Regions from separate parts of the Paenibacillus sp. MAHUQ-45 genome, predicted to be linked through region 3. Evidence: riboswitches for the same ligand, from Rfam matches in the RefSeq annotation. Region 3 holds a riboswitch; each other region holds the start of a gene.
What was found. A riboswitch is a leader RNA that binds a small molecule or an ion and turns the genes downstream of it on or off. The one in region 3 is predicted to bind cyclic di-AMP.
Positions count from the first base shown of each region.

Region 1: it holds a riboswitch for cyclic di-AMP, as region 3 does, so the genes downstream of both, AC3Y23_RS28610 (C40 family peptidase) here and AC3Y23_RS23510 (APC family permease) in region 3, are expected to answer to the same signal.
Region 2: it holds a riboswitch for cyclic di-AMP, as region 3 does, so the genes downstream of both, AC3Y23_RS25795 (hypothetical protein) here and AC3Y23_RS23510 (APC family permease) in region 3, are expected to answer to the same signal.

Region 1 covers NZ_JBYUPV010000024.1:13,908-26,138, reverse strand. The annotation lists gene AC3Y23_RS28650 (YwiB family protein) at 1-53, opposite strand, end outside; gene AC3Y23_RS28645 (transglycosylase domain-containing protein) at 334-2,403, shown strand; gene AC3Y23_RS28640 (copper amine oxidase N-terminal domain-containing protein) at 2,654-3,832, shown strand; gene AC3Y23_RS28635 (AbrB/MazE/SpoVT family DNA-binding domain-containing protein) at 3,897-4,379, shown strand; gene AC3Y23_RS28630 (YwhD family protein) at 4,553-5,056, opposite strand; gene AC3Y23_RS28625 (M1 family metallopeptidase) at 5,162-7,177, shown strand; gene AC3Y23_RS28620 (hypothetical protein) at 7,189-8,016, shown strand; cyclic di-AMP (ydaO/yuaA leader) riboswitch at 8,225-8,362, shown strand; gene AC3Y23_RS28615 (C40 family peptidase) at 8,366-8,848, shown strand; cyclic di-AMP (ydaO/yuaA leader) riboswitch at 9,229-9,370, shown strand; gene AC3Y23_RS28610 (C40 family peptidase) at 9,375-9,869, shown strand; gene AC3Y23_RS28605 (GNAT family N-acetyltransferase) at 10,070-10,555, shown strand; gene AC3Y23_RS28600 (c-type cytochrome) at 10,682-11,038, shown strand; gene AC3Y23_RS28595 (4a-hydroxytetrahydrobiopterin dehydratase) at 11,158-11,445, opposite strand; gene AC3Y23_RS28590 (hypothetical protein) at 11,667-11,960, opposite strand; gene motA (flagellar motor stator protein MotA) at 12,165-12,231, shown strand, end outside.
Region 2 covers NZ_JBYUPV010000016.1:22,716-34,946, reverse strand. The annotation lists gene AC3Y23_RS25840 (ATP-binding cassette domain-containing protein) at 1-850, shown strand, start outside; gene AC3Y23_RS25835 (ABC transporter ATP-binding protein) at 853-1,755, shown strand; gene AC3Y23_RS25830 (ABC transporter permease) at 1,748-3,037, shown strand; gene AC3Y23_RS25825 (hypothetical protein) at 3,075-3,293, shown strand; gene AC3Y23_RS25820 (spore germination protein) at 3,469-4,971, shown strand; gene AC3Y23_RS25815 (Ger(x)C family spore germination protein) at 4,995-6,194, shown strand; gene AC3Y23_RS25810 (hypothetical protein) at 6,197-6,445, shown strand; gene AC3Y23_RS25805 (GerAB/ArcD/ProY family transporter) at 6,449-7,543, shown strand; gene AC3Y23_RS25800 (hypothetical protein) at 7,754-8,053, shown strand; cyclic di-AMP (ydaO/yuaA leader) riboswitch at 8,050-8,238, shown strand; gene AC3Y23_RS25795 (hypothetical protein) at 8,444-8,863, shown strand; gene kdpF (K(+)-transporting ATPase subunit F) at 8,989-9,066, shown strand; gene kdpA (potassium-transporting ATPase subunit KdpA) at 9,125-10,801, shown strand; gene kdpB (potassium-transporting ATPase subunit KdpB) at 10,861-12,231, shown strand, end outside.
Region 3 covers NZ_JBYUPV010000013.1:36,942-43,624, forward strand. The annotation lists gene ymzB (protein YmzB) at 1-62, shown strand, start outside; gene murB (UDP-N-acetylmuramate dehydrogenase) at 179-1,090, opposite strand; gene AC3Y23_RS23500 (NAD(P)H-dependent oxidoreductase) at 1,210-1,728, shown strand; gene AC3Y23_RS23505 (ABC transporter ATP-binding protein) at 1,871-2,677, opposite strand; gene AC3Y23_RS23510 (APC family permease) at 3,230-5,047, opposite strand; cyclic di-AMP (ydaO/yuaA leader) riboswitch at 5,173-5,330, opposite strand; gene AC3Y23_RS23515 (disulfide oxidoreductase) at 5,545-5,991, opposite strand; gene AC3Y23_RS23520 (DsbA family protein) at 5,993-6,683, opposite strand, start outside.

The sequences.
Region 1 (12,231 bases), on a different contig from region 3:
ACGCCGTATTTGTGACTCTCAATCTCCGGCACCTGTATTTCTCCATTCTGCAAGCCTCTGCAGACCAAAGGCGAATTCGCTTTCCCATTGTACTACTATATCCAGTTCAAGGGTGCAATTCAATTCCTTATTCAAGGAAGATTCCAAGGAATCTAATTTTACCATAAATACTACGAATTTTTTTCTTCTATAGATATTCTTCAAAATTAACCATAAACCAGCGTACACCATGTGCTGCAATCGTTACGCTATCAGAACCTCGGCAGCGCCAGTGAATATCCTGTCACTTCCTTTCCCATAATGGGGATAAGAGCAAGAAAGGAGCCTGGTGAAATGTCGAGCGATTCCGCCAACCCACCTAAACGCAAAAGTCCTCTCCGCCGGGCATTTCGGCTGCTGTCGGCCTTGACTATCTTGGGCCTGCTAGCTGCCGGCGCTCTGCTGGGATATCTATATCAGAAAGACCTGCCCCCTACTCTGGACGATGTCCGCTCCAGGCTGCTTGATGTGCGTGGAAATGTGCTGGCCACCTTCACATCAGACGGACGCAGTCGTGATCCCGTAGAACTGAGCCATATCTCACCGCTGCTTGTTCAGGCTACGCTGGCGGTGGAGGACCGCAAATTCTACAAGCATACCGGCTTTGACCTCAAAGGAATGGCCCGGGCCATCCTCGTCAATCTGGAGGAAGGGGGCCGCTCGCAAGGCGCCAGTACGTTGACTCAACAGCTTGCACGCAATCTCTATCTGTCCCATGAGAAGACCTGGACCCGCAAAATTAAAGAAGCCCTCTATACGATGCAACTCGAGATGAAATATAGCAAAGATGAAATCCTGAACATGTACTTGAATGAAATCTACTACGGTCACGGAGCCTACGGCATTGAAGCAGCGGCCAAAATGTACTTCGGCAAGTCTGCAGCCGATCTCGACCTTGCGGAGAGTGCGATGCTGGCTGGGGTACCAAAGGGCCCGACTTACTATTCGCCTTACAACCACATAAATAACGCCAAGAATCGCCAGCAGCTGATCCTGTCCGTTATGGCCGAGCTTGGCGACATTACAGAGACCGAGGCCAAGCAGGCGGCGCAGGAGAAGTTGAATTTCAAACCACAAGGAGAAAAAGACACCACCGTAGCCGCACCCTACTTTCGCGATTATGTGCGCGGCTTGGCAATAGACTTGCTGCATATCGATAGCGACGAATTCGAGCAGGGCGGACTGAACGTCTACACCACCCTCGATCCGGTTATGCAGCAGGCAGCGGAGGATGCCGTCGGCATAGGAATGGATCCGGCCAGTGAACTGGAGACAGCCTTGGTATCCATTGATCCACGTACCGGTTACATTAAAGCGATGGTGGGGGGCAAGAACTACCGGACCAACCAGTTCAACCACGCATTGGCAACCACCCGGCAGCCGGGATCTTCTTTCAAACCGATAATGTATCTTGCTGCCCTGTCCTCCAAAACGATGAATGGGCTCTCAGTGTTCAACAGCCAGCCAACTCTGTTCCATTATGACAATAACCGCAAGACCTACCAGCCCCGTAATTTTGGTGACAAGTATCTGGGTGAAATCAATATGCGCCAGGCGATTGCTGCCTCGGACAATATTTATGCCGTGAATACGATCATTAAGATCGGAGCGGACAAAGTCGCCGAGATGGCTGCGGATATGGGGATCAAAAGCCCGCTGCAGCACGTGCCTTCCCTGGCGCTGGGCACCTCACCAGTCAGCCCCCTGGAAATGGCCTCTGCCTTCGCTGTGATCGGCGGCGGCGGGGTCCGGATGCCCGCGACAGCTATCCTGAAGATCACAGACGCCAAGGGGAGCGTTCTGTACGAAGCACCTCAGTCTCAGGGAGAAGTGGTAGTCGAGCCGGCAGCAGCTTACGTGTTGACCCGGCTGATGGAGGGCGTGTTCGAGACAGGGGGCACCGGGAACCGTGTGGCCTCCATCATCAAACGCCCTGTTGCCGGAAAGACCGGCACAACCGATACTGATGGCTGGATGGTCGGCTTCACCCCCGAATTGTCGACGGCTGTCTGGGTCGGGTACGACAAAGGCCGGGATATCGCAACGACCGATGGCAGGCGCGCTGCCCCGATTTTCGCCCAGTACACAGAGAAAGCGCTGGAGAACGTCCCGCCCAAGATTTTTCCAATTCCCGACGGTATAGTTAGTGTCTATATTGATAAGCAATCCGGCAAGTTGGCTACAGCTGAATGTCCAGATAAGGTACTGGAAACCTTCATCAGCGGCACAGAGCCCACAGCATATTGCGATCAGCACGGGGCAGGAGAAAAGGCCCACCAAGCGGAAGAAACGACTCCCGGAAAGGGTGATCCCGGTGAAGGGCGCTCCTTATGGCAGGATATCAAGCGCTGGTGGATGAATTAGGTCTGCCCGACCCCATCCAGAGTATACTAGCCAAGTTTAGCGGAGTTAAAAAAATTCAAGCCCATAAATTGGGTATAAAGAATTGGATTTTAGCGTTTCGTCAGCCCAAAATTGGGTATAAAAGAATAGAACCCCAAACCACCTCTCCCTTTGGACCTTTGAATCGGAGAGGTTTTTATTTAAACAACCTCTGCGTACAGACAGAAGATGTCTTCTTAATATTCCTTATCCTTATAAAGGAGGTCTGTCCATGGTCCCCTCGAAGCTGGCAGTCTATGGGGCCGCAATCATCTTTATCGCAAGCGTGGATTGCTCGTTGGTTTCAGGCTCTGCTCTAGCAGCTCCGGCTGACACAAGATCGGCTACTGTCTCTCCGGCTACACCAACAGAACAAACCAGGCGCTCACTGGAACATGCCGGCTTCCATCAGCAAGGCGCCATCTATCTGCCTTTAAAAGAAGTCGCCCCGTTGCTCGATCTCCACGTGCTGTGGAACGCAGACAAATCCAGCATTGAGGTCACCGGTCTTTATCAGGCACTTAGCTTAAAGATTGGACAAGCAAAGGCCTACACGGTGGACAATAAGGTGATCAGTCTAGGTGCACCTACACTCATCAGAGATGGCGTGACCTACGTACCGGCCACCCTGTTCTCCAAAGCCTTTAGTCTTCCGGTGGGCTGGGACGGCAAGCTTGATGTTATTGTTCCATACACTGAGCGTTATCTCAAAGCGGTATCTGGGCGGGAAGTGTTCTGGCTACATAAGGAGAAGGGGGTTATCTACAGCGGATCAAGCGGGAGGCGGCCTGTTCGGGCAGGAATCGCTAATGTTCGTCAACTGGATTGGACCTCTCTCAACGCGCGTACGGTGAACAGCACAAGCTATGTGCTCGATCTTAATAATGCCTTTGGCGAGCCACATATTCATGTCAGCAACTATCGTATTCTGCTCCACGAGGGGCGTCTGGTTGGCCAGGCCGTGAGCAGTTACGGGGGCATGCGTAATCTCGGGATGAAGGAGAGTGTCTCTGCCTATCAAGGAAATTTGGTCATGATGAATGGAAGTATCCTGTACTTGGTCAATCCGGACGGTCATATTTTCAAGACATACAATTTGGCAGAGCTCACCGGTATTGACGATGCCTTTGCCCTCGAAGCGATCGAAGAGGAGTTCCTGCTTGTGCGTCCATATCTGAAAGGAACACTGTTCCTGATTGATCGCAAGAGCGGGGAAAGTACGGCACTCTATACTCAGTTTCTAGGAGCAGAGGACCAAGCCTGGTTGGAGCAATACCCGGAATGGGATTTTGACTACCCCGGTGACCGGCTCGAGTACACCGGACGTTCCGGCAATACGTTGTCCTTTGCTTGGATGTCTTACGACGACAACCGGCAGGTTCACTTCACGTATACGCTCCCCCTATTCTAATAATTTACATTTCTGTTATAATAAAAGAAACGCCAAATCTAAACATGTGAATGAGGGACATGGTATGAAAGATACGGGTATGATTCGGAATTTGGACAGTCTGGGGAGAATTGTGGTCCCCGTGGAAATCCGCATGACACGCAATATCGACATTGGGGATCCTATCGAATTTTTTATTATGAATGAGGATGTTATTGTACTTAGAAAGTACACCTCCACAGAATGCACCTTTTGCAGAAGTTTGGACCAAGTGAGCTATTATAAAGATCAATTCATCTGCAACAGTTGCCTGAAAGAACTCGGTGACCCGGAGCGTCTTCCGCAGGAGCCAGAACCTTCTCCGCTCCTTCCTCAGGCTACCGTCGATCCTGGCAGCAGTGTGAAACGGAAGAAGACGGAAGAGATGACACAGCGACTGGAGCGGGCCATCGAAGAGCATCCATTCGCCAATCAGAAGGAGCTTGCCGAGATTTTGGGGATCAGCCAAGCGCGGGTGAGCCAACTCAAGCGCAAGCTTAATACTCCGCGGCAATCCAAGATCGGCTGATCGGCTGTATCGAAAGGAATCCACGTCATTAGATGTGCCTGATTCGCTGCACTTCTCTCTATTAACATTTATGTAATACTAAAAAGGCTGCATCCCCGATAGTACAGGAGATGCAGCCTTTTGCTGCGATGTCCGCTTGGTAGAGGATCGATCCAGCAACACTCTGAAGGTTATTACGACAGTGCCACCTTTAACTCTTCCCTCGAAGCTTCCCACCACTCTTCATTATGCGAAATAAGCAGTGATTTCAGCGCCGTCTTTTCCGAATCGCCAAGCCCTTCCACGATAACTTTCCGTTTTAGCGCAGAATCGAGTTTGTTCACATGATCCGCTAAAATCTTCCACCCGCGGCGGGCTTCGGTATCAATCCACATCTCACAAGCTGTAATTCCGGCATAGTGCTGACCCTCAGGTGTCCGATCTACAGCCACCCATACTACCCATACCTGTCTGCCGTTCGGGACATCCTCACGGTTCATGGAGAACTTAATGCCCTTCTCCACCTTGCTCTTGGCGTGCATAGCCCCGATATCAATGATTGCTTCGCCGTTATCAATAATGACGGGAGACACATTGTTCAGATCAATTGAACCCGCACCAAACCCTTTATGTTTACTCTTCGCGTTGACAATATTCAAGGCAATCTGTTTCTTGCCTTCCGGTTTCGTGTTATCCACAGATGCACGTCCTTCCTCTTACGAATAATTTAATTTTAGCTAATAATCCGGCGATTGCAAACATATACATCCCGTAGATGCTTGTCAACGGGAGGGAATCACAGTATGAAGCCACCGACATTTCGAACCAAAATCAGCATTCTGGCCCTGGCCGCCCTAACGCTGCTGGGCGGGAGCTTGTGGGGCTACCCGGGTGCAAGCCCTGCCTTGGCAGACATGTCTGCCCAAAAAGCGGCCAAGTCCCTGGCAGCCTCGCCCGGCAATGGCACCGCACAGCAGACATTCCCGGAGAACGCACCCGCACCCGTTCCTGTGTCAGAGCCGCTGAGCCAAAGAGTCGCCGAGTACCATATCGACGTGAAGCTTGATCCGGCGACAGGCACATTAAAAGGCGCGGAGACAGTAACCTGGAACCATCCCGGCCGCAAGCCGGTGAGCGATCTGTATTTTCATCTCTACCCCAATGCCTTTGAATCCCGCAATACGACTTTTATGAAAGAATCCGGTGGTGAGCTGCGAGGCGACAAGATGCCCGATAACGGATTCGGCAGCATGACCCTAACGGATCTACGAACCACAGAGGGTACATCTCTCATCCAAAGAGTGCAGTATGTTCAGCCCGATGACGGTAATATTAATGATCGCACATTGATGAAAGTACATCTGCCTGAACCTGTGAACGGAGGGGAAAGTGTGACCCTCCGACTGCAATTTGAGGTCAAGCTGCCCAAAGTATTCGCCCGGATGGGGATCTCAGGGGACTTCGTTATGGCCGGGCAATGGTTTCCCAAGATTAGTGCCTATGAGCCCGCCGGAACCCGCGGAGTGGGCCAGGAAGGCTGGAATCTGCACCAATACCACGGGACATCGGAATTCTACAGTGATTTTGGCATATACAATGTGACGATAACTGTGCCTCCCGAATATACCGTCGCTGCCACCGGATTCCCGGTGAAGACCGCTAAATTGAAGCAGAATCAGAAAATTTACCAATTCTACGCTGACGACGTTCATGATTTTGCCTGGGCTGCCTCCCCTGATTTTGTGGTTGCCGAAGAGGCCTTCTCCACACCAGAGGTTCCCGGCGTGCGAATCAAGCTATATCTGGATCCACTGCATAAAGATCTTAAGGAGCGTTATTTCCAAGCTGCTAAGGCTGCTCTAAGCGCCTTCAGTAAATGGTACGGGCCATATCCTTATTCCACTCTTTCAATAGTAGTTCCGCCCAAGGGCGCCAACGGGGCTGGGGGAATGGAATATCCGACACTGATTACGGCCTTCGGCGCTTCCGAGGCCTCTCCAGACACCTCATTGGAACGAACAGTCGTTCACGAGATAGGTCATCAATATTTCTATGGCATGATGGCCAGCAACGAGTTTGAGGAAGCCTGGCTGGACGAGAGCTTCACCTCCTATGCTGAAGACCGCCTTATGGAGCAAGAGTATGGTGTAATGGCCAATCTGCCCATTCAGGCCAGCCTGGTAACCTCTCCGGAGGCCCTCACACTGGAAACCTGGAGATACAGCGGAGCAGACTCTTACACACAAAATGTGTACATCCGCGGCAAATTGGTACTGAAAGACATCGAACGGCAGGTCGGTACTAAAACTATGGATACCATCCTGTCCACCTATGCGAATAAGTACCGGTTCCGTCATCCCTCTACCCGTGACTTTCAAAAGGTTGTAGAGAACGTGACCAAGAAATCATGGCAAAGCTATTTCGATCTTTACATCTACGACGGTGGAGCCCCTGACTTCTCGATAGACGACATCCAGATGCACACCAAAGAAAATACTGGCACCGGCCAAGGCTACGAATCCATCGTAAAGGTAAGCAACAGGGGCAGTCACTACGCTAATGTCCCCATTAGATTTACCTTCTCTGATGGCCACACCGTGGAGCGAGTCTGGAATGGGAGCAAAAAGAATACATCGTTCCAGTTATTCTCCAGCTCCCCGCTACTGTCGGCAGAGATCGATCCCCAGCACACCCTGCTGCTGGAGAACAAACATATCAACAATTTCAGGCTGGCGGAGATCAAGCCGGATACCCTCTCCCGCTGGACGCTAACATTGTCGAAACTGCTTGAAACTGTGCTTGGAACTCTGGTCTGGTGAGGTGAATGGGCTTGAAAACATCAATTATTCGCGGCTGGCAAAGTATGAAGGAGCAAACTTATATTCTGATCCTGCTATTCATCTACCGGCTACTCTGGGGCTATTTTATATATGGTTTCGTACGGGAGGCCGTAGTATCAGTCCTCCTGCGCTACCCCGACCACAACGCGGGAGGCAGCGGAATGGGCCGACTGCTATTCTACATCGAGGGCCAGCATAGCCTTACCTCCGACCCTGCTATACAGCGCTGGTTGTGGCTGTTATTGGGGTTGACCGTGCTGCGACTGCTCATTTCCCCGTTGATCCGGGCGGGTCTACTGCATGAGTTGCATCAGGAGCGCTCAGGAGAACGCGGCCTGTTCTTTTTTCCCGGCATGAAAAAGCATGGTCTGTCTGTGCTGATCTTCAGCCTGGTAGAGTGGTTACTCTCCCTCCTGCCTGTCTACTGGTTCGCACCCAAGATATATACACTGCTGCTCTCGTCTTTAATGGATTATAAGGTGCTACTGAACGGCATTCCCTATGTTCTGGCTTGGTTCGCCTACGTATACGTTATCCGCTTGCTGCTCTTGTACATGCAATTCGGCTATACGGCCGGGACCGGTATGTTCTCCTCCCTGCTGATCGCCCTGCGGTGCTTCCTCACCGCAATTGGGGTATCGCTCGTGCTGGGAGCAGGCAGTCTGCTGCTCTTGGTGATCTACGTCTTAGGGATTATTTACTTCCCAGGCCTACCTGCACTCCTAATCCGCCAACTCCTTCCACTCCCGTCTACACTGTTCAAATTGTGGGGCATTGCGGCCCAATATGACCTATGGAGAAGTAAAGCATTTCCATAATAATTCCGCCCCTTAGGGCATATTTAGAAGAGTCACTGTTCCTGGTTAAACAGGAGCGGCGACTCTTTTTGGTCATCCTCAGCAGCGCGATTTGCAAAATGGTTACGGGTTTGATACAATGGCTTCTGTACTACTAGTAACAACTTTGTAATCTTTTGCAGGCATTTCTTAATAACTTCGTTTATATCATGTCGATACGTCACTTTGGGTGCATAAAACGCCGAATTCCTTGCACCGGGAAGTGGGGGAACCATATTTTGGGTGAATTGATCTCGTAAGAGAGGGATCATAGGGGACCTTCTACCGAACCCTTAAGCTAACCTCGCAGGCCTTGGAAGGAGTACATCTTTTGAACAGACAGAATTTTAAGAAAATCATTGTTACAGCCACACTGGGCCTGGCCCTCGCCATCGGAATCGGAACCAACAGTGCTTCAGCAGATTCCAAAATGGACACGGTCATCACAAAAACCCTCGGAACCTCCTATAAAACTGGAGGGACAAGCACAGCCGGATTTGATTGTTCTGGATTCACTACATATGTATACAAAAGCATCGGCATTTCGTTGCCGCGCACATCCCAATCGCAATATAACGCAGGTACCTCCGTCTCTCGCAGTCAAATGCGGCCCGGAGACCTCGTATTCTTCAACACACTTGGCAACGGTGTATCTCATGTAGGCATCTTCGTCGGCAATGGTAAATTTGCTCAATCATCGTCTTCACACGGTGTCATTATTAGCTCACTGAGTCAGAAATACTGGGCTGATCGCTACATCGGTGCCAAACGAGTCATGAGCACAACTGCTTATAAATCGGTTGCCTACGACTAAACTAACCTCTGTACTACGAACATTCCATTTAACTTCATATCTATGCTATGCCCGGAGTCTTGATGGTTATCATCATCGATTTCCGGGTTTTTCCTATTTTATAGTATACGTATACACCTTTAGAGAGCAGATGAATCATCTTTACGCCAAAAAACTCAATAAATTATGGAAATTTTGTTTTGTTCTCTATTTTTAGCGTTACTAGGGAGAATCCGCTCTTAAAATCACATTTTTTGCGCACAAATATGCTATAAATGATTGCCAAGCGACGCTGTGTTTGTTACAATTAGCGCAGTGAGTTTTTAGTAACATTTTTGTAATTATTGAGTCACCTTTTTATAAGGTTTTGTCATGTATTCATATAGCAGTCTAATTCTAATCAACAGTATATGCCGAGTTCCCTAACTATTAGGGAAACGGGGGAACCACTTTGGGTGAATTGACCTCCTGTTCAGAGAGGGGTCATAGGGGACCTTCAACCGAACCCTTAAGCTAACCTCGTAGGCATTGGAAGGGGTTTACACTTTTGAAGAAGAAATTGGCAGCGGCAGTACTAGGCTTTTCTATGATGCTTACAGCTGTTGGAGCAGGAAGCGCTTTCGCCGATTCCAAGATGGATAAGGTGATTGACAAGGCTATTGGTACCAAGTACGTATCTGGTGGCACATCTACAAGCGGATTTGATTGCTCCGGTTTTACAATGTATGTCTTCAACAAGATCGGCATTGACCTGCCACACCAATCCGGTTCCCAATATCAGATGGGCTCCACGGTGTCCCGTGACGAACTGAGAGCAGGCGACCTGGTATTCTTCAATACTAGTGGTAAAGGCATTTCCCACGTTGGCGTTTATGTCGGCGAAGGCAAATTTGCCCATGCTTCATCCTCTCGCGGTGTAACAATCAGCTCACTGAGTGAGAGCTATTATGTTAGTCGTTATGTGGGTGCCAAACGCATTATGAGCACAGATGCTTATCAGGCGCTTGCCACGGACTCTCAAGATTTTGACGATGTACAATAATTTATAAGTCATACGTAAGTCCTTTTCCCGATTTCACTGAAATCTGGAGAAGGGCTTTTTTGTCATCTCTGTTACTCTTCATTACCCCTTCTGAAATTCATCAAACAACAAATTCCTGACTTCCTGCGCCTGATCTTATGACTTTTGTATATAATTAAATTATAGAGCATTGCCCTATGGAAAGGAGGTCTCACGACCCTATGATTCATTCACCTGTTACATTCCATGTGGTACCGATGGAGACCAGTCATGCCGAAGACATCTGCCACTGGAGCTATGAGCCTCCTTACAATATATATGGCTGGATGCCTTGGAAGCAGATGGAGGAGCTTGGTATTGAGTTTGGCGATCCACAGCTGCGAAGCCAGCAATATGTGTCTGTACTTAACGATGAGGGCGATCTCTGTGGCTTCGCACAGCTGTTCCCAATGGAAGGTGTGGTACGCCTGGGGGTCGGTATGCGTCCAGAGCTCTGTGGTCACGGAATGGGCCAATACTTTGTCCGGGCCATTGTCCAGGCTGCAGTTCGGCGCTATCCTGAGCGGGAGGTTGATCTGGAGGTGCTGACCTGGAATCAGCGAGCCATTCGTACTTATCAAAAAAGCGGCTTTACCATTACAGACACTTATGAACGAATGACACCTACTGGAAGTAAACCATTTTATTGTATGGTCTATGAGAAATGATGCTCTGTTACAGGAACTTTAGGCAAGTATCGCTTAGTCGTTCATTTTTTTGCCACAAATGCTATGATAACGCTTCACCTTCCGCTATAATGTAGGAAGCAGCTTACATAGAAGGGACGATTGGGGATGCAAAAATGGATCATGAGCGGATTGTTTTTTGCCGCCTGTGCCTTTGCGGTAGTTCTAATGTTCACACTTCCAGGTAAAGAAGAGGTCGCGGAACAGAACAAACCTACTATGCCTGAAATTCAGCTTGATGCCGCCAAGGCAGAAGCGACTGTGAAAGCCAATTGTATCACCTGCCATGGCGATCAGCTTCAAGGCGGGGTAGGACCCAGCTTGAAGAATGAAGGTGGCCAGCATGACGCTGCCGGGATTTACAGTATAGTGACCAAAGGACGGGGCCAAATGCCTTCCTTCAAGGAAAAGCTGGCGCCGGAGGAGATTGCGAACGTGGCCACATGGCTGGCTGAGAAGAAGTAAAACTCCCTTGAGAGACTACACAAATACGCCCGTGCCGGGATTTACATCCTGCTGCACGGGCTTTTTTCGCATTTATGAGCCTTCTTATACAATGTTATCTCAAAAGACTACACGACAGGCTAGCGCGCCTTCTCAAAGGCCTCGTTAAACTCCTGTGCACCACGAATGTCCAGTGGCGTAATTCCGCCCTCATCATGTGTCGTCAGGCGAAGCGTGACCGCTTTATAATCAATTGTAATATGTGGATGGTGGTCAAAAGCCTCAGCAATGGCAGCCACCGCATCGACAAAGGCTATGCCCTTCATATAATCGCTGAACATATATTTGCGCGTAATCGTGTTTTTCACCAGCTTCCAGCCTTCCAGCTTGCCGATCTGCTCGATCAATTCTTCCTCTGTAAGCAGCACATTGTTACCTCCCTTACTTAATTAGTAGCAAAGTTCCGATCGCCTTGTCTCTTTGCTTGTTTAAATAAAACATCCCTTAGCTTCTGAGGTCCAAGGGATGTGCCAGGATAAAGACAATTTTCGGTTTAATTGTATTCTTCAATCCCGGTAAATAGTACTTCGCTCCGTCAATTTTACCACGGGCGGCAGACTGCGGCAAATTCCGCTCTGCTAGATTCCTATTAAACGAGGACAACAGAAGCCAAGTCCTCTTCGCCGAGCAAAACGTTGATCCGGTGTGTATCCTTGTCGTAGATCACAACCCCGCTTCCCACCTCAATGACCGGTTCATTGCCAAGTGCATAGAACAGATCCTCAGCAAGCGCTTCCCATACCTCAAGCTTCGACTCCTGTGGCAGCTCCTGCCATTCCTCCGGGTCCATTTCAAAAAATAAAAATCCGTCGGTAATACGCCCGACTGCTTCGGTCAAATCGTTCAGGATTTCTGCATAATCTCTGCCATGTTTAACGCCCATGTGTATCACTCCGTTTTCTTCACTGATGAATAATAACTTACCTTCTCCATTATAGCCGAAAAAATGACTTCACAAAAAAGGGAATGATGTCGATAAATAAGAATATAAGTTATTCCGTTTGGGTTAAGATGCCCCGCCGCGCTTCAAGGATGATTAACGCGGCTACGTCGGATCACTTCTTAAATCTCATGGACGAGGTGCATAATGGAAATCTCAACAATAATCGGTCTAGTCTTTGGTCTGGTCTCTGTTCTTTTCGGGATGGTGCTGA
Region 2 (12,231 bases), on a different contig from region 3:
GCCGCAGGGACATATCATCGCGCTTGTCGGTCAAAATGGCTCCGGTAAAAGCACTTTGCTGCAAATGCTCCTCCAACTGACGCATCCCGAGGAGGGTGAAATTCTCTGGTTCGACAAAACCCATAGCGAAGGTATACCGCTGGAGGTGCGCCAGACTATAGCTTATGTGCCAGAGAACTCACTAACCGAAGAGAATCACTGGAGTGCCGAGGAGGCCGCAGCCTTCCGCAGTCACTGGTACCCACAGTGGGATCAGCTTTACTTTCAGGAACTGATGAATACCTTTGAGGTTCCACGGAATATCAAGCTGGGCAAAATGTCCAAGGGGGAGCGCCGTAAGTTCGAGATTGCTGCAGTTCTGGCTGCAAAGCCTCAGTTGCTATTGCTCGATGAGCCTTCTTCCGGACTGGACCCTTTTGCCTGGAAAGCTATGATAGAGGCCTTGCGCAAATATATGGATCAGCATAACGCGACGATCCTGATCTCCACTCACATTGTCGATGAGGTAAGAAGGCTGGCCGATTATATTGTGCTTATGCACAGAGGCCAACTGCTAGGCATGGCAGATAAAGATAGCCTGTTTGGGGCTTGGAGCGAGGTATGGGTGAACGTGGCGGATGCAGAGGAACTTGCGGAACTGTCTGCCGAGCTGCCAGGAACACTGAATCATGCAATGGATGCCAAAGGGGTGGCCTCGTTCATTACCGGACAATTTGAGCAAATCGAGGAACGCTTGCACCATATGGGCGTAAAGGTACTTAAGAACCGCGTGCTGGAGTTGGATGAGATTTTGGGCTTATGGACACAGGGATATCGTCCAATTCTGGTTGATGACAAGAAAGGGGACTGAAAATGGAAGCTTTGAAGCTGGAGCAAGTAGTGAAGCAGTATGGAGAGAAAACCGCTGTAAATCAAATTAGCCTGAAGGTAAGTGAAGGGGAAATTTATGGATTGCTTGGCGCCAATGGTGCGGGCAAGACAACAACCATGCGTATGGTGCTGGGCCTGATTTATCCCGATGAAGGCAAGATTCTCTACAATGGAAAATCATTTAACAGTGAGCTTCAGCGCATCATGGGCTATCTGCCGGAGGAGCGTGGATTGTATCCAAAGGTGAAGGTTAGTGACCAGATTACTTATCTCGCCCAGCTTCGTGGTATGTCAAGGAGTGAGGCCGACAAGAGCCTACGCTACTGGCTGGACCGCTTCGAAGTCCCTGAATATTACAACAAGAAGATTGAAGAGCTTTCCAAAGGAAATCAGCAAAAGATGGGCTTTATCGCTGCGGTTGTCCATAAACCTCAAATCCTCATTCTCGATGAGGCTTTCAGTGGCCTGGACCCTGTAAATGTCGAACTGCTCAAAGATACCGTTAAGGAATTACGTGATCAAGGTACGAGTATCCTGTTCTCCACACACCGAATGGAGCATGTTGAAGAGCTTTGTCGCAATATCACCATTCTCGATCGCTCCAATACCGTGGTGCAAGGTGAGATCCGTGAGATCAAGAAGGGTTATCCACGCGAGCAAGTGCTGCTTCGCACCCCTGGTGAAGTTTCCGGTCTGGAGTCTATTGCAGGCGTAACGGCTGTGAAACGGCAGGAACGGGGTTATCTGCTAACGATCAGCGAGATTGACGCCGCACAGCGTATTTTGCAGCAGGCCATCGGGCAGGGCGAAGTAGAGCATTTTGAAATCAAGGAACCGACATTAAACCAAATCTTTATCCGGGCGGTGGGTGAATCCAATGAATAAGATGGGGACAATTATCGGCTTTACCTTTAGGAATAAAGTAAGAACGAAATCATTCATGATTACTACGTTGATTATCGTATTGCTGCTCAGTATCGGGATGAATATCCCGTACATGATTAAATTGTTCAAGGGTGATGATAGCGCTAGTGGTACGGCAGGAAGCGCCGCAGTGATTGGACTCGTAGCCGAGGGCGGAAATCCGGCAGCAGAACTGCTTAAGGCTTATAATCCTCCGGCAGGGATTCCGAAAATTACACTGAATTCTTATGCTGCTAGTGATGATCCGGAGCTAAAAAAAGCGCTGGACGATGAGAAGGTGCAGGGTTACCTCTCTCTGGGAACAGCATCCGCTTCAGGTCTGCAAGAAGTAACTTACTTCAGCCGTGATGGCAAGCTGAAAGGGGAAGTGCAGTCCTATCTGCAAGGGGCATTGCAGCAGGTTAACGCACAGCTTATCGCCGGAGATAAACTGACGCCAGAGCAGATCAGCGCGATGAATACGCCGGTAGCGATTGGAACCAAGCAGATTAGCACTACAGGTGAGGTAGAAGCGGAACCATCCCATCCCGCTATCAATTACGTGATAGTATATGTGCTTTTAATCCTGTTCTTTATGTCTATCATGATGACAGGCAATATGATTGCCGCAGAAGTTACCTCGGAAAAAAGCTCTCGTATTATGGAGATTCTGATCACAAGCGCTTCACCATTGGCGCAGATGTTCGGAAAGGTTATCGGGATTTTCCTGGTTGGATTAACGCAAATTGTAATTATCGCCGCGGCAATTGCCGCCAATCTGAAACTGCCGCATAATGCGACAATTATGAGCGACTTTGATTTAAATTTCAGTCAGTTTAATGTTGGTTTACTGACATATGGCATCATCTTGTATATTCTAGGCTACTTCCTCTTCGCCTTAATGTACGCAGCTGTTGGTTCCATTGTCAGCCGTACTGAGGATCTTGGTCAGGCGGTTATGCCGATTATGATGCTGGGCTTTGCAGCTTTCTACATCCCGTTGTTCAGCATCGCTAGTCCTGATACCCTGCTAGTCAAGGTAGCGAGCTTTGTACCGTTCACCTCTCCATTGACGCTGTTGCTGCGAATTGGTGTGGGGAGTATAGCATTGTGGGAAATTATCGTCTCGCTGGCAATTCTCCTGGTCACGACGTTCTTCTTTGGCTGGCTGGCCGCGAAGATCTACCGCACCGGTGTCCTGATGTACGGTAAGCGTCCTAGCATTAAGGAAATCAGAAAAGCAATGAAAGCTTACAAAATTTGATTTGGTTTCACCCATATCCGAAAGGGGATTGATGATAATGAATGCAAAAAACGTTCAGAAGACCAATGAAGAGAAATACCAGATCGGTACGTTCCTGTTCTTTTCCTCCATGCTCTGTTTTTTAAGTGTTCAGATGGACCCCGGAGATTCCGGGCTGCGGCTGGGATTCAAGATCGGAATGGGAATTTTGGGTGCAGTGGGCGCGGTATATGGGCTGTATCAGTACGGAAAGTTGCGTCAGAAAGAGAAACAATAATGATATTTGCTGAATGGATATGAATAGTACGATCCGGAGCCTACTATAATGTGGCTCCGTTTTTTTTACCCTAAAAGCCTCTACTATCGGATCATCCCATGCATTGACGTATACTCCCTTGCCACGCGGGTCACAATAAGGGCAACCTAATTTTGCTAAATGAGAGGTGGCTTCCATGCAACTGGTATCGGATTCCGGGAAATTGCTGGACGCTGATCTGCACAACAATATTCGCTCGATACGGGAAGCATTGGGGGACAGTCCGGATCTAATTGTTCGAGAGATGGTGTTGGCTGACCATTGGGGAGTGGCCTTGCTATACATGAACGGTCTGGCTGATCGCACGATGATCCAGACAGCTGTGCTGAAATCGCTGACGAATCTGGGGGCGTTAAAACCGGAGCAGGAGTCATCCTTCAGGGACGCCCCGCTGATCTATTTGAAGGAAAAAGCCCTTACCGTGGGTGACATTAGCTATCTCAATGGGATAGACACGCTGTTCACACATCTCTTGTCAGGAGATGCCATTCTTTTGCTCGACGGATATGCGGAAGGGCTCCGCATCGGGGTGACCGGACGCGAAGACCGGACCGTGGGCGAACCGACCTCCCAGCCGAGCATTCGTGGACCGATGGATGCTTTTACCGAGAATATTCAAACTAATATCTCACTGATCCGCCGGAGGATCAAGGACCCGCAGTTATGGCTTGAAATCCATCCGATTGGCACAATAACCAAGACCAGTGTCGCTATTATGTATCAGAAAAATATTGTGAGCGGGCAAATTCTTCAGGAAGTACGTAACCGACTGGATGCTATCGATATCGACGGTATTCTGGAGAGCGGCTATATCGAGGAATTTATTCAGGACAAGACCGCCACTCCATTCCCTACGGTATACAACAGTGAGCGCCCCGATACGATCGTGGCGGGAATACTGGAGGGGAAAGTAGCGATAATCATAGATGGTACGCCGTTTGTCCTGCTCGTTCCAGCACTCTTTGTTCATTTCTTGCAGACACCGGAAGACTACTATCAGCGCTCCGACATTAGCACCCTGATTCGGATGATTCGCTTTATGTCGTTTCTGATTGTCTTGCTCGCCCCGTCATTCTACATCGCTATTACAACCTTTCATCAGGAGATGTTGCCCACGAATCTACTGCTGAATCTGGCCGCGCAGCGGGAAGGTGTCCCCTTTCCGGCTTTTATTGAGGCGCTAATGATGGAGATCGTCTATGAAATTCTGCGGGAAGCCGGTATACGGATGCCAAGAACGGTGGGTCAGGCCGTATCCATTGTCGGCACACTCGTCATTGGGCAATCTGCGGTAGAAGCGGGTATTATCTCCGCGGCGATGGTCATTATCGTGTCTATTACGGCGATTTCGAGTTATGTCATTCCGGCGAATACAATGTCCATTTCTGTGCGAATGATCCGGTTCGTATTAATGGGGCTGGCTGCTTCATTTGGGCTATTCGGGATTCTGGTGGGGGTTATTATCCTGGTGCTGCACCTGAATACGCTCCGTTCCTTTGGCGTTCCTTATCTGAGTCCGCTGGCTCCGTTTAATCTGGATGCTCAGAAAGACTCGCTGTTCCGGTTGCCTTGGCCAGCTATGCGCAAACGGCCGAAGATGTACAATCGCAAGAACCTGGTGCGGCAATCACGCAAATAAATAGCTATCGTTGAGGTGCATCCATGAAGCGTATTACAGGGGGGATTTTAGCGGCAGTAATGATCCTTGTGCTGTTGACAGGGTGCTGGAGCCGCCGGGAATTGAATGAACTAGGCATTGTGTCGGGCATCGCAATCGATAAATCTAATGATCAGTACCAATTGACCGTACAGGTGGTTATACCGGATCAGGTGAATGGCCGTACAGGTAAGCAAAATACTCCGGTGGCGGTTTATAAGACGGTGGCACCGACCCTCTTTGAGGCCTTCCGCAAGCTGACAGAAACGAGCCCCCGAAAGATCTATACTGCCCACATCAGGACACTGGTTCTAAGTGAGGAGGTGGCTCGGGACGGCATTGCCAAAGTGATAGATATTCTGGTGCGTAATCCGGAGACAAGACCGGATTATTATGTATTAATCGCTAGGGATGCCTCTGCGGAAAATATTCTGAAAGTCCTGACACCGCTGGAGAAAATCCCCGCGGAGGCGTTATTCTACTCACTGGATACTTCAAACAAGGTTTGGGCACCGGTAGCTGCGGTGACTGTTGACACGTTGATTGACCAACTCATGACTACGGGAATGAGTCCTGTGCTGCCAGGGATTTCCCTTTTGGAGAATGACAGTAGGGATACTAAATCTGAGGATATGAGACTTATCGATCATCCGGTAAAACTGGGGTATTCAGGCATGGCAGTCTTCCGCAATGACAAGCTGATTGGATGGATGACCAAAGATGAAGGTAAAGGCTATAACTATATTAGGAACACGGTTAGCAGCACAGCAGGGCATTTGAAATGTCCGGATGGCAAGTATATCAGTCTTGAAATTATCCGTTCACACACGGAAATGAAAAGCCGCCTGGAGGCGGGTAAACCTGTCATTGAGATCAGCGCCAAAGTGGAAAGCAACATCGGGGAATTGGAGTGCAGTCTGAACATCAATGATCCAATGGTGCTAGAACAGCTGCAAGTTGCTGGAGAACAGGATCTTGAGGATTTGATGAGGCAATCGGTTGAAGCAGTCCAGCGCCGTTATAAAGTCGATGTTTTCGGTTTTGGACAGGTGATTTATAATGCCTACCCCAAGCTGTGGAAGAAGTTAGAGTCACAGTGGGATGATGAATTCCCCCATCTAAAAGTGGTGTACAAGGTGGATGCTCATATTCGTAACACTGGCATGATTGCTAATTCGATTGAGCGCCGGATGAAGGAGAAATAGACATGACTCTTACGACCATTGTCGTCGGTTTTTGTTCCCTTGCCATCGCTGCTTTCGAGCTCCCTCCCTTGATTAAGAAAGGCTGGGCGCGTGAAACATTAATTTTCATAGTCATGCTGGTTGCCGGGGCAATCGTCAGTATTGTGGCTTTAAAAGGAATCCAGACACCTAGTCCGATGCGGGTTCCTGAGCTGATCTACAAACCTTTGTATCGATGGATGGAGTACATTCTACAGGTAAAGGATGATTGAGGCATGGAAAATGGGAGAATCAGCTCCAGACAACTTGCTGTGCTGGTCATCTACTTTATTATTGGCGATATGTTGTTGATTCTGCCCTCACTCACGATATCCGCGGCTAAACAAGATGGATGGATCTCCGGAGGAATAGGCCTCTTGATCGGATGGCCGATTGCCTGGTTTCTGTACCGGTTCAGCCGCCTGTTTCCCAAGCTGACGATTATTCAATACAACCGGCGCCTCTTGGGGAGATGGATTGGGGGGTTGATTTCTTTATTTTACCTGTACTACTATTTGGTCACTACCGCGATGCTGCTTCGGGAAGCCGGTGATTTTCTCACTACGCAGATTTTTACGGAGACGCCCATCAATGCGATTCACTTCATGATGATCATTACGTTGGTGTGGGGGACCAAGAGTGGACTGGAAGCTATTGCCCGGTCGGGAGAGACTTTTTTCCCACTGTATATCTTTTTGTTTCTGGCCCTGTTCTTTCTGCTGCTTCCCCAGGCCGAATTATCCAGACTCCAACCTATAATGGGTGAGGGACTTCGGGCCATTACACATGGTTCATTATACAGCAGTACCTTCACGTTCTGTGAACTGAATGCTGTGCTGATGTTTCTTCCCTATGTAGTTACCAGCAAGACTACGGAAAGAGATTATTTGATCGGGGTTTTCCTTGGAGGGATGGCTATCTGCTCTATTATTCTGCTGGCCCTGCTGGTGATTGGACCGAATCTGGCCTCCAGCTATCTCTATACTACCTATGCTGCCGCACAAAAAATCAACGTGGGGAATTTTCTACAGCGAGTGGAGGCCATACTGGCTATCAATTGGATTTTATCGACATTTTTCAAGACTATTCTGGACTTCTATGCTTTCCTGCTCGGGACCGCTCAGCTCTTCAAGTTGCGTGATTATCGTCCGTTGTCGATTCCTGGCGGCATGCTCGTCTTTGGTTTGGCGTTTGCGATCACGACCAATACCGTATATTTCGATTATATTGTCGACTATTATATCTTCTGGGATTTCACCTGTGCGCTAGTCCTTCCGCTGATGCTTTATATGGTGTACAAATTCAGAAGTAAGGAGATGTTCCAACAGTAAGCTGGGCTGTATTTCTATTCACGGTTTACAGAATGGAATAATAGGCGCTGGGCGTTCCAGTTCTGAACCTGTTGTCGTTCCCGGATACATGTGTAATCGTAATCCGAATCATACGCCGCACGACTTCCTTTTGTAAAAAGAGAAATTATTTCATAGTACCGTCTATCCACGGAATTCCGGCAACCAAGGGAAAGAAAGTGGACTAAAAGCATGTTTATTAGCCGTTATGAGGCATTTATCTTCCTCAAGCCCCTCTTTTCGTATTTGAGCGGAAGACGTGTCAAAATCTTGGAGTTCCGCGCTTTTGGGAAAAACAACCCCGAAATATATAAAAAATTCGATAATCGTGACAAAAACGTGAAAATAGGAGAAATAGAGAGATTGAACATTAAGAAAACGCTACCCAATATGAAAAGGGTTTTCTTTATGCATTATTTTGGCATCCTTGGCGTTTTACAAGAATTCCTGCATGAGAGTATGATTACATCTGTTTCAACCACAACCGAATAGTTGATCCGCTTAATTTCCGTCAAGGAAAGCGGGGGAACCAACAATCGGCAGCCGATGTGAGAGTCGGAAGCCGGTTATGGGGTGAATCCTGTATGGATGCAGCTAGTCATGCATCTGTATGGGTAGGGCGACTCTCACCGCCCGAATCCGTCAGCTAACCTCGTAAGCGTATGGAGAGAGGATGAGTGCAATGTGACCGTTAGCGAGCCACAGAGGAGATCCTTTGTGGTTTTTTGCTGTGCTTTTATAAGCAAAACGCTTGTAAGGCAGCGTCTGGTGACGTGACACAGCCACACACGGCTGTGCCCGAAAATGACGATAGGTCACGTTCCTTTCGGAGATTTTCGTTGCCTCCTTGTTGTTGTGCAAGAGCAGGAGGGGATAAGAGATATGGCGGATCAGATGGAATATGTGCTGGTATGCGCACCTACAAAGGCTGGCGAGCATTTTATCAAGATATTGAAATTCAGAGGCATTCAGGTAGCTGGACTAACGAACAATCAAGAGGAAAAGACCCGTTTAGAGGAATTGGGAGTTGAGAACACTGTTTTAGTAGATACTCGCCATCAGAAAACGTGGTTTCGTCCATCCTTTCCTGTAGGCAAGGTGTATTTGTTCGAGAGCAGTTTCCCGCTGTGTTGTCGTTACATCCAAATGTGCCGGGCCTGGACAACACAGCCCATCTTTGTAATTACCACTTCCTTGAACCCCAGATTGGTCTATACAAGACTGGGCGCAAGTTATGTCATCTATTCCCACAGCGGGGATGCCGTTTTTTTAGTGGACCAAACTTCCTGTGATCAGGGATAACAAAAGGGGCTGGAAACGATGCTGGATCTGTATATGATCGCCGCACTGGCCGTTACGTACGGCTTGTTCTATGGATTTGTACAATGGTGTTCAGGTGTAGTCGAGGATGCAGGGGGGAATGAGCGGTGATTGTGATTATTGCTGTGACCTTGCTGCTGTTCATCTATCTGGTCTATGCGCTGATTAACCCGGAGAAATTTTAGCTATATCTAACGCGAGAAATAAGAACAGAAATAGAAGCCTTGCTAAGGAGGGACATTCATGGGCATTCTGCAAATGGTCGTTGTGATCGTAATCCTGCTGCTTCTGGTGAAGCCAGTGGGCACCTATGTATATCATGTATTTTCAGGTGAGCCTAACCGTACGGATAAATGGTTTGGTCGTACAGAGAATGGCATCTATCGCCTCATTGGGCTGAAGAAGCGCGAAGGAATGTCCTGGAAGAAATATGCGCTCAGCTTTATTTTAACAAATATCGTGCTGGTAGCCTTCAGTTATATCATTTTGCGGGTGCAGCAGGGACTGCCGCTTAACCCGAATGGAATCGCAGATATGGAGCAGACGCTTACGTTCAATACGGTCATCAGCTTTATGACGAACACGAATCTGCAGCATTACAGCGGAGAGACCGGCCTGTCGTATTTCTCGCAAATGGCTGTGATTACGATGATGATGTTCACCTCTGCTGCCAGCGGCTTCTCTGTGGCGATCGCTTTTGTCAGAGGGATCACGGGGCGGGAGTTGGTGGGGAACTTTTTTGAAGACTTTGTAAAAGCACATGTGCGGATCTTTCTGCCTCTCGCATTGCTGGTATCGCTGATTCTGGTCGGCCTGCATGTGCCGCAGACGCTGAAGCCGACGCTTGAGGTCACTACACTTGAGGGCCAGGTGCAGCATATTGCGATAGGGCCTGTGGCTTCGCTGGAATCGATCAAACATCTTGGGACGAACGGTGGTGGCTTCTTCGGGGCCAACTCCTCTCATCCTTTCGAGAATCCAAGTCCGCTTACGAACGTGCTGGAAATTCTCTCGATGTGGATGCTGCCTGCGGCTCTGCCATATACGTATGGCTTGTTTGCCAAAAACAAACGTCAGGGCTGGGTGATTTTTACCGCGATGATGACGCTCTTCGTGCTGCTGCTGGGACTGAACTATTATGCTGAGACCCGTGGGAATCCGGCGATTAACGCCTTCGGTATCGATTCCTCGCAGGGCAGTATGGAAGGCAAGGAGGTTCGTTTTGGTATACCGCAATCCTCCCTGTTCACTACGGTGACAACCGCGGCGACCACAGGCAGTGTTAACAATATGCATGACACGCTGACACCGCTCGGCGGAATTACACCGCTGGCGCTCATGATGCTGAATAATGTGTTTGGCGGCAAGGGTGTCGGGCTGATTAATATGCTGATGTATGCGATTATGGGTGTTTTCCTGAGTGGACTTATGGTCGGCAGAACTCCGGAATTCCTCGGAAGGAAGATCGAAGCCAGGGAGATGAAGCTAATCGCTATCGCGATCCTGATTCACCCGCTCATAATCCTGGTACCGACCGCGGGGGCCTTCCTGACCGAGCTGGGCAAAGGCTCAATTACCAATCCGGGCTTTCATGGCCTGACCCAGGTGTTATATGAATATGTCTCTTCGGCCGCGAATAATGGATCTGGATTTGAGGGACTGGTGGACAATACCTCCTTCTGGAATATAACGACCGGGATCGTTATGCTGCTGGGCCGATACGTCTCTGTGATCGCTATGCTGGCGGTTGCCGGGTCCCTGCTGCGCAAGAACACTGTACCAGAGACGACCGGAACCTTCCGGACAGATAATGGCTTGTTCACCGGCATCCTGATTGGTACGGTTCTGATCATCGGTGCGTTGACCTTTTTACCAGTCATTGTGCTTGGCCCGATTGCTGAGTACTTGACCTTGCGGTAAGCAGTGGCTGTCCATAGCTAGCTTTGCTAGGCAAAGCTTTGAAAGAGAGGGAGAACAAGATGAGTACTGCCAAAAGAAAAAAGCTGCTGACCGGACCGATACTCCTCAGCGCTGTAAAAGATAGTTTTGTGAAATTGAACCCGGTGACGCTGATGAAGAATCCAGTCATGTTCGTCGTCGAGATCGGTACCATCATCGTTCTGTTTATGGTGCTGGTACCCGGATACTTTCATGCTGAGCAGTCGATGGGCTTCAACATTACGGTATTCTGCATTTTGCTGTTTACCGTTCTGTTCGCCAACTTCGCAGAAGCCCTCGCTGAAGGCCGCGGAAAGGCCCAGGCAGATTCACTGAAGAAGACCAAACAGGATATTACGGCCAATAAACTGGTGGGAACAGCGACCAAGACGGTTTCTTCCTCTGAGCTGCGCAAAGGCGATATCGTGGTCGTCAGCCAAGGGGAACTTATCCCGGGTGACGGTGAGGTCATTGAGGGACTGGCTTCAGTAGATGAATCGGCCATTACCGGTGAGTCAGCACCTGTCATCAAAGAAGCGGGCGGCGATTTTGGTTCTGTTACCGGCGGTACACGTGTCGTGAGCGATGAGATTAAGGTGCGGATTACAAGTGATCCGGGGGAATCGTTTCTGGACCGGATGATCTCCTTGGTGGAAGGGGCCAAACGTCAGAAGACGCCGAACGAAATTGCGCTGAACACACTCTTGATCAGTCTGACGATTATCTTTCTGATTGTCGTCGTTACCCTGCGGCCGATAGCGGGATACTTGAACATTGAGCTTGATATTCCGGTCATGATTGCCCTGCTGGTCTGCCTGATCCCGACAACAATCGGCGGACTGCTCTCGGCGATCGGCATAGCGGGTATGGACCGGGTCACCCAGTTCAACGTGCTCGCTATGTCCGGGAAAGCGGTGGAAGCTGCCGGAGACATCAATACGATGATCCTGGATAAGACCGGAACCATTACCTTCGGGAACCGGATGGCGAGTGAATTTGTGCCGGTGGGCCAAGAGACGGAAGTCGATCTAACGGCCTGGGCGGCGATAAGCTCTCTGAAGGACGAGACGCCTGAAGGGCGGTCCGTCATTGAACTTGCCAAGAAGCTGGAACGCAGCTATGACAGCAGTCTTGGAGACGGCGGCGAATTTGTGGAATTCAAGGCCGAGACCCGGATGAGTGGCATCGACCTTCGTGACGGACGCAGTGTGCGTAAGGGAGCCGTTGATTCCGTGAAAAAATGGGTATTGTCAAAGGGTGGACAGATTCCGGGTGACCTGGATAGCCGTTCTGATGACATTGCCCGGTTGGGAGGTACTCCGCTTGCAGTTGCCGTAGACAACCGCATCTATGGACTCATCTATCTGAAGGATACCGTCAAGCCCGGTATGAAGGAGCGGTTCGAAGAGCTG
Region 3 (6,683 bases):
CGGACGCGGAGATCGCAGAGGTGAAGACAGACCGTGCCCATTACACCCTGTCTAAAGAATGACACCTCGGGCTATATAACACCCTCATGTATTTTGTAACAAGAAAACAGCGCTTAATTCGATTAGGACGACAAAGAGGCTACGGATACTTGCCCGCAGCCTCTTATTCCATATTTCACTACTCTTCGCCGATAATCTCCACTTCGGTTTCCAGCTCTACACCAAATTTATCCTTCACGATTTCTCTGACATGCTGGATCAGACCGATATAGTTGCTGGCCGTGGCGTGATCAACATTTACGATAAAACCAGCGTGCTTACGGGACACCTCGGCACCTCCAATGCGAGTTCCCTGAAGCCCGCTTTCCTGGATCAACTGCCCGGCAAACCGTCCTGGAGGACGCTTGAAGACACTGCCACATGATGGATATTCCAGCGGCTGTTTCGATTCCCTAAGGAACGTCAGTTCATCCATAACCGACTTGATGGCTGTAGCTTCCCCCGGCTGAAGAGCAAACCGTGCCTCCAGAACAACGTATTCGCCGCTTGAGAAGATGCTCTTCCGGTATCCCCACTGCATTTGGTCACCCTGAAGCGTAATCAGTTCACCGGCCTTGTTCAAGACAACAGCGCTGTGTAGTACATCTTTGACCTCACCACCGTAGGCTCCTGCGTTCATATAAAGAGCGCCTCCTACTGTGCCAGGGATACCGCAAGCAAACTCTAGACCCGCCAATCCCTGATCCAACGCATAGCGCGATACATCAATAATTTTGGCACCGCATTCTGCATACAACAGTCCGTCACGCACTTCCATGCCTGTCAGGTCCGAGGTCTGCAGCACAATGCCGCGTATTCCCCCGTCGCGAATAATGACATTGGAGCCATTGCCAAGTACCGTGAGCGGAATATGCTGCTCATTCGCATATGTAACAATTTTCTGAATTTCCTCATAAGTAGCGGGAGCTGCCAGTATATCTGCTCTTCCCCCCATTTTGGTAAAGACCCGGTCCTTTAATTCTTCATTACTTTTAACGACGCCTGCTGTGACCAGCGCTTGCAGATCGTCCTGAACTTTACTGATATTCATATTGCATACCCCTTTGATGGAATAGAAATAAACCCGCTTGACGGGACATAAACATGTAACTATAATGATTACAGGTCAACCATTAAAAATTAATTTCATTATGGAAAGGAAGTTAACTCATGTCAACTTTAGTTATCGTAGCACACCCCAACCTTGAACAGTCCAAGATCAATAAATACTGGCAGGAATACCTCAAAGCGAATACAGATGTTACAGTGCACAATCTTTATGAAACGTACCCTTCGGAGACTATTGATGTGGAGCGTGAGCAGAAGCTGGTAGAACAGTATGACCGCATTGTGCTTCAATATCCCTTCTATTGGTACAGCACACCGCCGCTTTTAAAAAAATGGTTTGATTCCGTACTTACCTACGGCTGGGCTTATGGCGAGAACGGCAATAAGCTGCATGGCAAGGAATTGCAGATTGCATTGTCTACCGGCGGCAACAAGGAAGCTTATTCACCAACCGGGTATAACAAATTCAGTATTGAAGAGCTGCTTAGACCTATTGAAGCTACTTCCAATCTCATTGGCACGAAACTACAGCCTTACTTCGTTCTCGGTGGCGCAATGACCATTACAGATGAAGAAATTCAGGCTTCTGCAATCGAATATGCCAAACTAATCACTACTTAAGATATAAGGGTAGATGATCAGGCAACCACAACTTTAACAACGAACAGGCTCCCTTGTCAATGACGGGAGCCTGTTCTTCTATACATATATTCATATTATGGATGATTTTATGGCAATATGACCTTTTTCCGCCTCAAGGCTGCTATAATCCAACAGCTTTGTAGGCTGCAAGCTCATACGGAAGGCACAACGGCACGCCCGTGCGCGGATCAGGTACGATATCGGCCTCGATTCCGAATACTTCACGCAAGACCGGTGGGGTCATTACGTCAACGGGTGCTCCTTCGCTAATCACTGTACCGGACTTGATCGCCACCATATGCTGAGCGTAGCGGGAAGCATGGTTCAAATCGTGAACCACCATGATGATGGTACGGCCCTTCTCTTCATTCAGCTTTTGCAGCAATTGCAGCACTTCCAATTGATGCGCCATATCAAGGAACGTTGTCGGTTCATCCAGGAACAGGATATCTGTCTCTTGAGCCAATGCCATGGCAATCCAAGCCCGCTGACGTTGTCCCCCGGAGAGACGATCAATCGGGCGGTCATGGAAGTCCGCCATACCGGTCTCAGTGATCGCATTAGAGATAATCGCACGATCTTCCGGTGTCAATGTACCAAAGCCCTTCTGATGCGGATAACGTCCGTAGCTGACCAATTCCGCTACGGTAAGTCCGTCTGGTGCTGTTGGATTCTGTGGCAAAATCGCCAGCTGACGAGCTACTTCTTTGGTGGAGAGATTATGAATGGATTTGCCGTCCAGCATTACACTGCCGCTCTTCGGCTTCATGATCCGTGCCATCGTCTTTAGAATCGTCGACTTCCCGGAGCCGTTAGCCCCAACCAGCGCTGTTATTTTCCCTGTTGGAAGTGTCAAGTTCAATCCCTTGACGATAGTGGCTTCCGAGTACCCGATACTTAGCTGTTCTGTATTCAAACGTTCTGACATGATCTTCACTCCCTGTAGTTTTTCGGGGGATGCCCGTTATTATTGGATTTGCATAGTATATTAAGCTCTTGACTTGACTAATAAGTATAAATAATAAGGTGCGCCGATTACAGCCACTATATATTGGTATAATCTATAGAATTCGAATCCTGAGATGAAGCCGTTCAACGACTTGTCTCGTTAATGAGTAATAACAAGAATCATTCTCATTATCGCAAATATATGAAATATGTACAATATCCTAATGACGAAAAACTTCAGCAGATCCATCCAGATCAGCATCAGAGCTGCTAAACTCGCCATCGCCAGCTTTGTACTGCCAGCTTTATTTCTTTTTAATGCAAATATTCAAGATCCCCCTTGTATGCACTTCCCTCATATTCTAGAGTCATTCCCTCTTATCTTAACTCTTTTAAATGATATTGATTCTCATTATCCATGTCAACATAAATATTAAAAATTCTGCACGGTTAGCGCTCTTTGACACAAACAATACAAAATAAAAAAGAAGCCGCATCGCGACTTCTCTTATAGAGTACAACTACTTCCGAGCTATTTGTTCAAATGATAAGGTACTGTGGCGACCACAACATCCTTTTGGTTCATTAAGTAGGAACGAATCAGAAAACTGGTCTGATTGTGCAACAGAGCCTGCCACCAATGCTTCGTAATGAACTGCGGAATCAAGATCGTGATATGATCCGTTGAAGCGGTCTTCCACTCCACGGTATCGATGAACTTAAGCAGCGGGCGGATAATGCTACGGTACCTGGAGCGCAGGACGATCAACCGCACACCCGGATTCCATTCTTCCCACTTCTGCTCCATCCGGTGAATCTCCTCTTCATCAAAGCCGACGTACACAGCAACCACATTATCCGTTAACGACTTGGCGTAGCTGAGCGAATGCAGAACGGCACGAGTAACGCCAGCTACCGGCACAACCACGGTGCTTCCTTTAATAACTGGTTTATCTTTGTCGAGACAGATACGCAGCTGATCCGCTGTATTCATGTAGTGACCATGTATGCGGTAGAACACGAACATTACAATTGGCAGGAAGATAAAGGCCATCCACACACTGGAGAATTTGGTGATGATAAAAATAAGCGTAATCGTCAATGTCGTCAGCATGCCGATGGTATTGACAGCAAATTTACTTTTCCAGCCTGTCGGCTTCAATTTATACCAGCGAACCATCATGCCGAGCTGCGACAGTGTAAACGGAATGAACACACCGACAGCATACAGCGGGATCAATCCTTCTGTATTCCCGTGAAATGCCGCTACCAAGAGTGCAGACATCACACCGAGGAAAATAATCCCATTCGAGAAACCGAGCCGGTCACCACGGACCATGAACGCATGCGGCATGTATTTGTCTTTAGCGAACATGCAGGCAAGCAGCGGGAACGCTGAGTAAGCGGTATTCGCTGCCAGGAACAATATAACAGCGGTAATCCCTTGAATGAAGAAATACAGCACACCGCGTCCAAAGGTGGATTCCGTGATCTGGGATACAACAGTAGCTTTCTCGTCAGGCACAATGCCATACCAGTAAGCCAGGACGGTTATGCCCGTGAACATGATCCCCAGAATGATGCCCATGGCCATCAGGGTTTTTGCCGCATTTTTCTCAGCAGGCGCTTTAAAGTTCGGAATCGCGTTAGATACTGCCTCGACCCCCGTCAATGCTGAACAGCCGGAGCTAAACGCCTTCAGGAGCAAGAACAAGCTGACATTGGATACCGCCGTCCCGATCTCGGGAACATGAGCATGAGCACCGCCCGTAGCATATTTTATAACCCCTGAAATAATTAAGACGAAAATGGAAATAACAAACAGGTATACCGGAACAGCGATAAAGGATGCGGATTCGGTTACACCGCGTAGATTAAGTATCGTTAGAATGATAATTACGGTAACTGCAATAAGAACGGTATGACCATGCAAGCTTGGAAAAGCCGATGTAATCGCATCTGTACCTGCTGAAGCACTTACTGCAACCGTTAGAATGTAATCCACTAACAAAGAGCCGCCAGCCAAAAGCCCGGTCGGAACGCCTAGATTGTTCTTAGCTACGATATAAGCACCGCCGCCTTGTGGATAAGCAAAGATCGTCTGCCGGTAAGATAAAATCAGAATCGCCAGCAGGCCCAATACGGCAAGTGCAATTGGCAGTGAGTACCAGATCGCGGTGAACCCTGCAGCGACCAGTACAATCAGAATTTGTTCCGTTCCGTAGGCCACAGACGAGAGCGCATCTGAAGACAGAACAGCCAGTGCTTTCACCTTGGATAACTTTTCATGATCGAGTTCGTTGGATTTCATCGGACGTCCGATCAAAAGTCGTTTTACTTTGCTTACCATTGTAGAAACAGTTCCTCTCTTTGTGAGTTGAATCGGTCATACCGTGCGCCGTTTTCACGGGTGGATTTCATAAATGCAGGCACAAAAACAAGCATACGGAAATGATCCGCATGCCTGGGGCATGGTCATTATCCCACCTTTGCTTACGAGGTTAGCTGGCGGATTCGGGCTGTGGTAGCCCTACGGTTCGGCCGTATAGGCCCGTTCCGATTCACCCCTTTGGCAACGCTCTGCCAAGATTGGTTCCCCCGTTTTTCCTAGGAAAATTCAGCGCATATTCAACTTCTCACAAGGTCTAATATTAGTCTACAAAGTGCATCCAGTAAAGCGGTGAAAAAAATGAAAAAAGAATGAAAAAACATTCAAAACCCGCAAATTTTATATCGGGAACTGTCCGCTCTTTCATTCTCTTCTATTATCCCTTCAGCCCGTGTTTTTATAACATTTTTACGTTATTTGTGACGAAACAGCAGGGAATATTTATTGGTTGTACTTGCTTATGCTTCTTCTGTTTCCTGCTCCAGCGGCTTGCGGCCGAACCAGAGCAAAATCGTGATCAAAGTAAAGGCGATAAGCGCCATAAACGGAATGGTGATAAAACCAAAATAATTCAAATAATCTTTGTTACAAGGTACTCCCACTGTGCAGGGAATAATCTTACTTAGAGCAGGAATCTTCTGTTCTGCATAGTGATACAGTGAAATGCTTCCCCCAATAATGCTCAGCGGCAACACATAAGGAATAATGCGCTTGTCTCCCCGGTACGTAGCGATCCCTAGCAGAAATAACTGAGGATACATAAAGATGCGCTGGAACCAGCAGAGCTTACAGGGCTCATACTTTAGAACCTCGCTTAAATAAAGGCTGCCTGCCACGGCCACCACTGACACAAACCAGGCCAGGTAAAGAGCGTTACGGCGGCAAAATAGGGAGAATTTATTCATTTCACTTGGCCTCCGCCGCTTTGGCTGCAGTATTTACTTCCGCCGAAATGGCGTCAAAGTTAAACGGTTCTGCGGACTTCACGCCATTAATGAAGATGGTTGGCGTATTATTAACCCCTGCGTCGGAAGCTGTCTTGATGTCTCTTTGCAACTCGTCATAATACGTACGTTCCTTAATATCCTTACGTAGCAGCTCCAAATCAATGTTCAGCTTTTCCTTCTCAGCTAAGCCTACCAGATAATCCTCAGTAGCCCACTTGGCATTCTCATCTCCTTGATTTGCATATACAGCATCAAAGAACTTCCAGAACTCATCGGCATTCTGATGATAAATGGACAGAGCGGCGAGTGAAGCTGTTTCGGAATCAGGACCGATAAAGGCCATATTCACAAAATAAAAAGAGGCTTTTCCTGGCTCAACCAGTTCCTTCACGATTTGCGGTTTGATTAACCCCGTGAATTGGGCACAAGCGGGACATTTGAAGTCTCCAAACTCTACAATTTTGACCGGCGCATCCTCTTTACCCAGTCTAGGCAGCTCACTGTAATTGAAGCTCGTTGGTTCTGCCGCTGTAGTGGTGGAGGAAGAATCCTTCGCTGCCATCATAAATAGGACTACAAAAATAATGACTACAAAGGCAATCGTACCAATAACAAACATTCTGTTCGTCTGTTTCTGTTTTTCTTGTTCG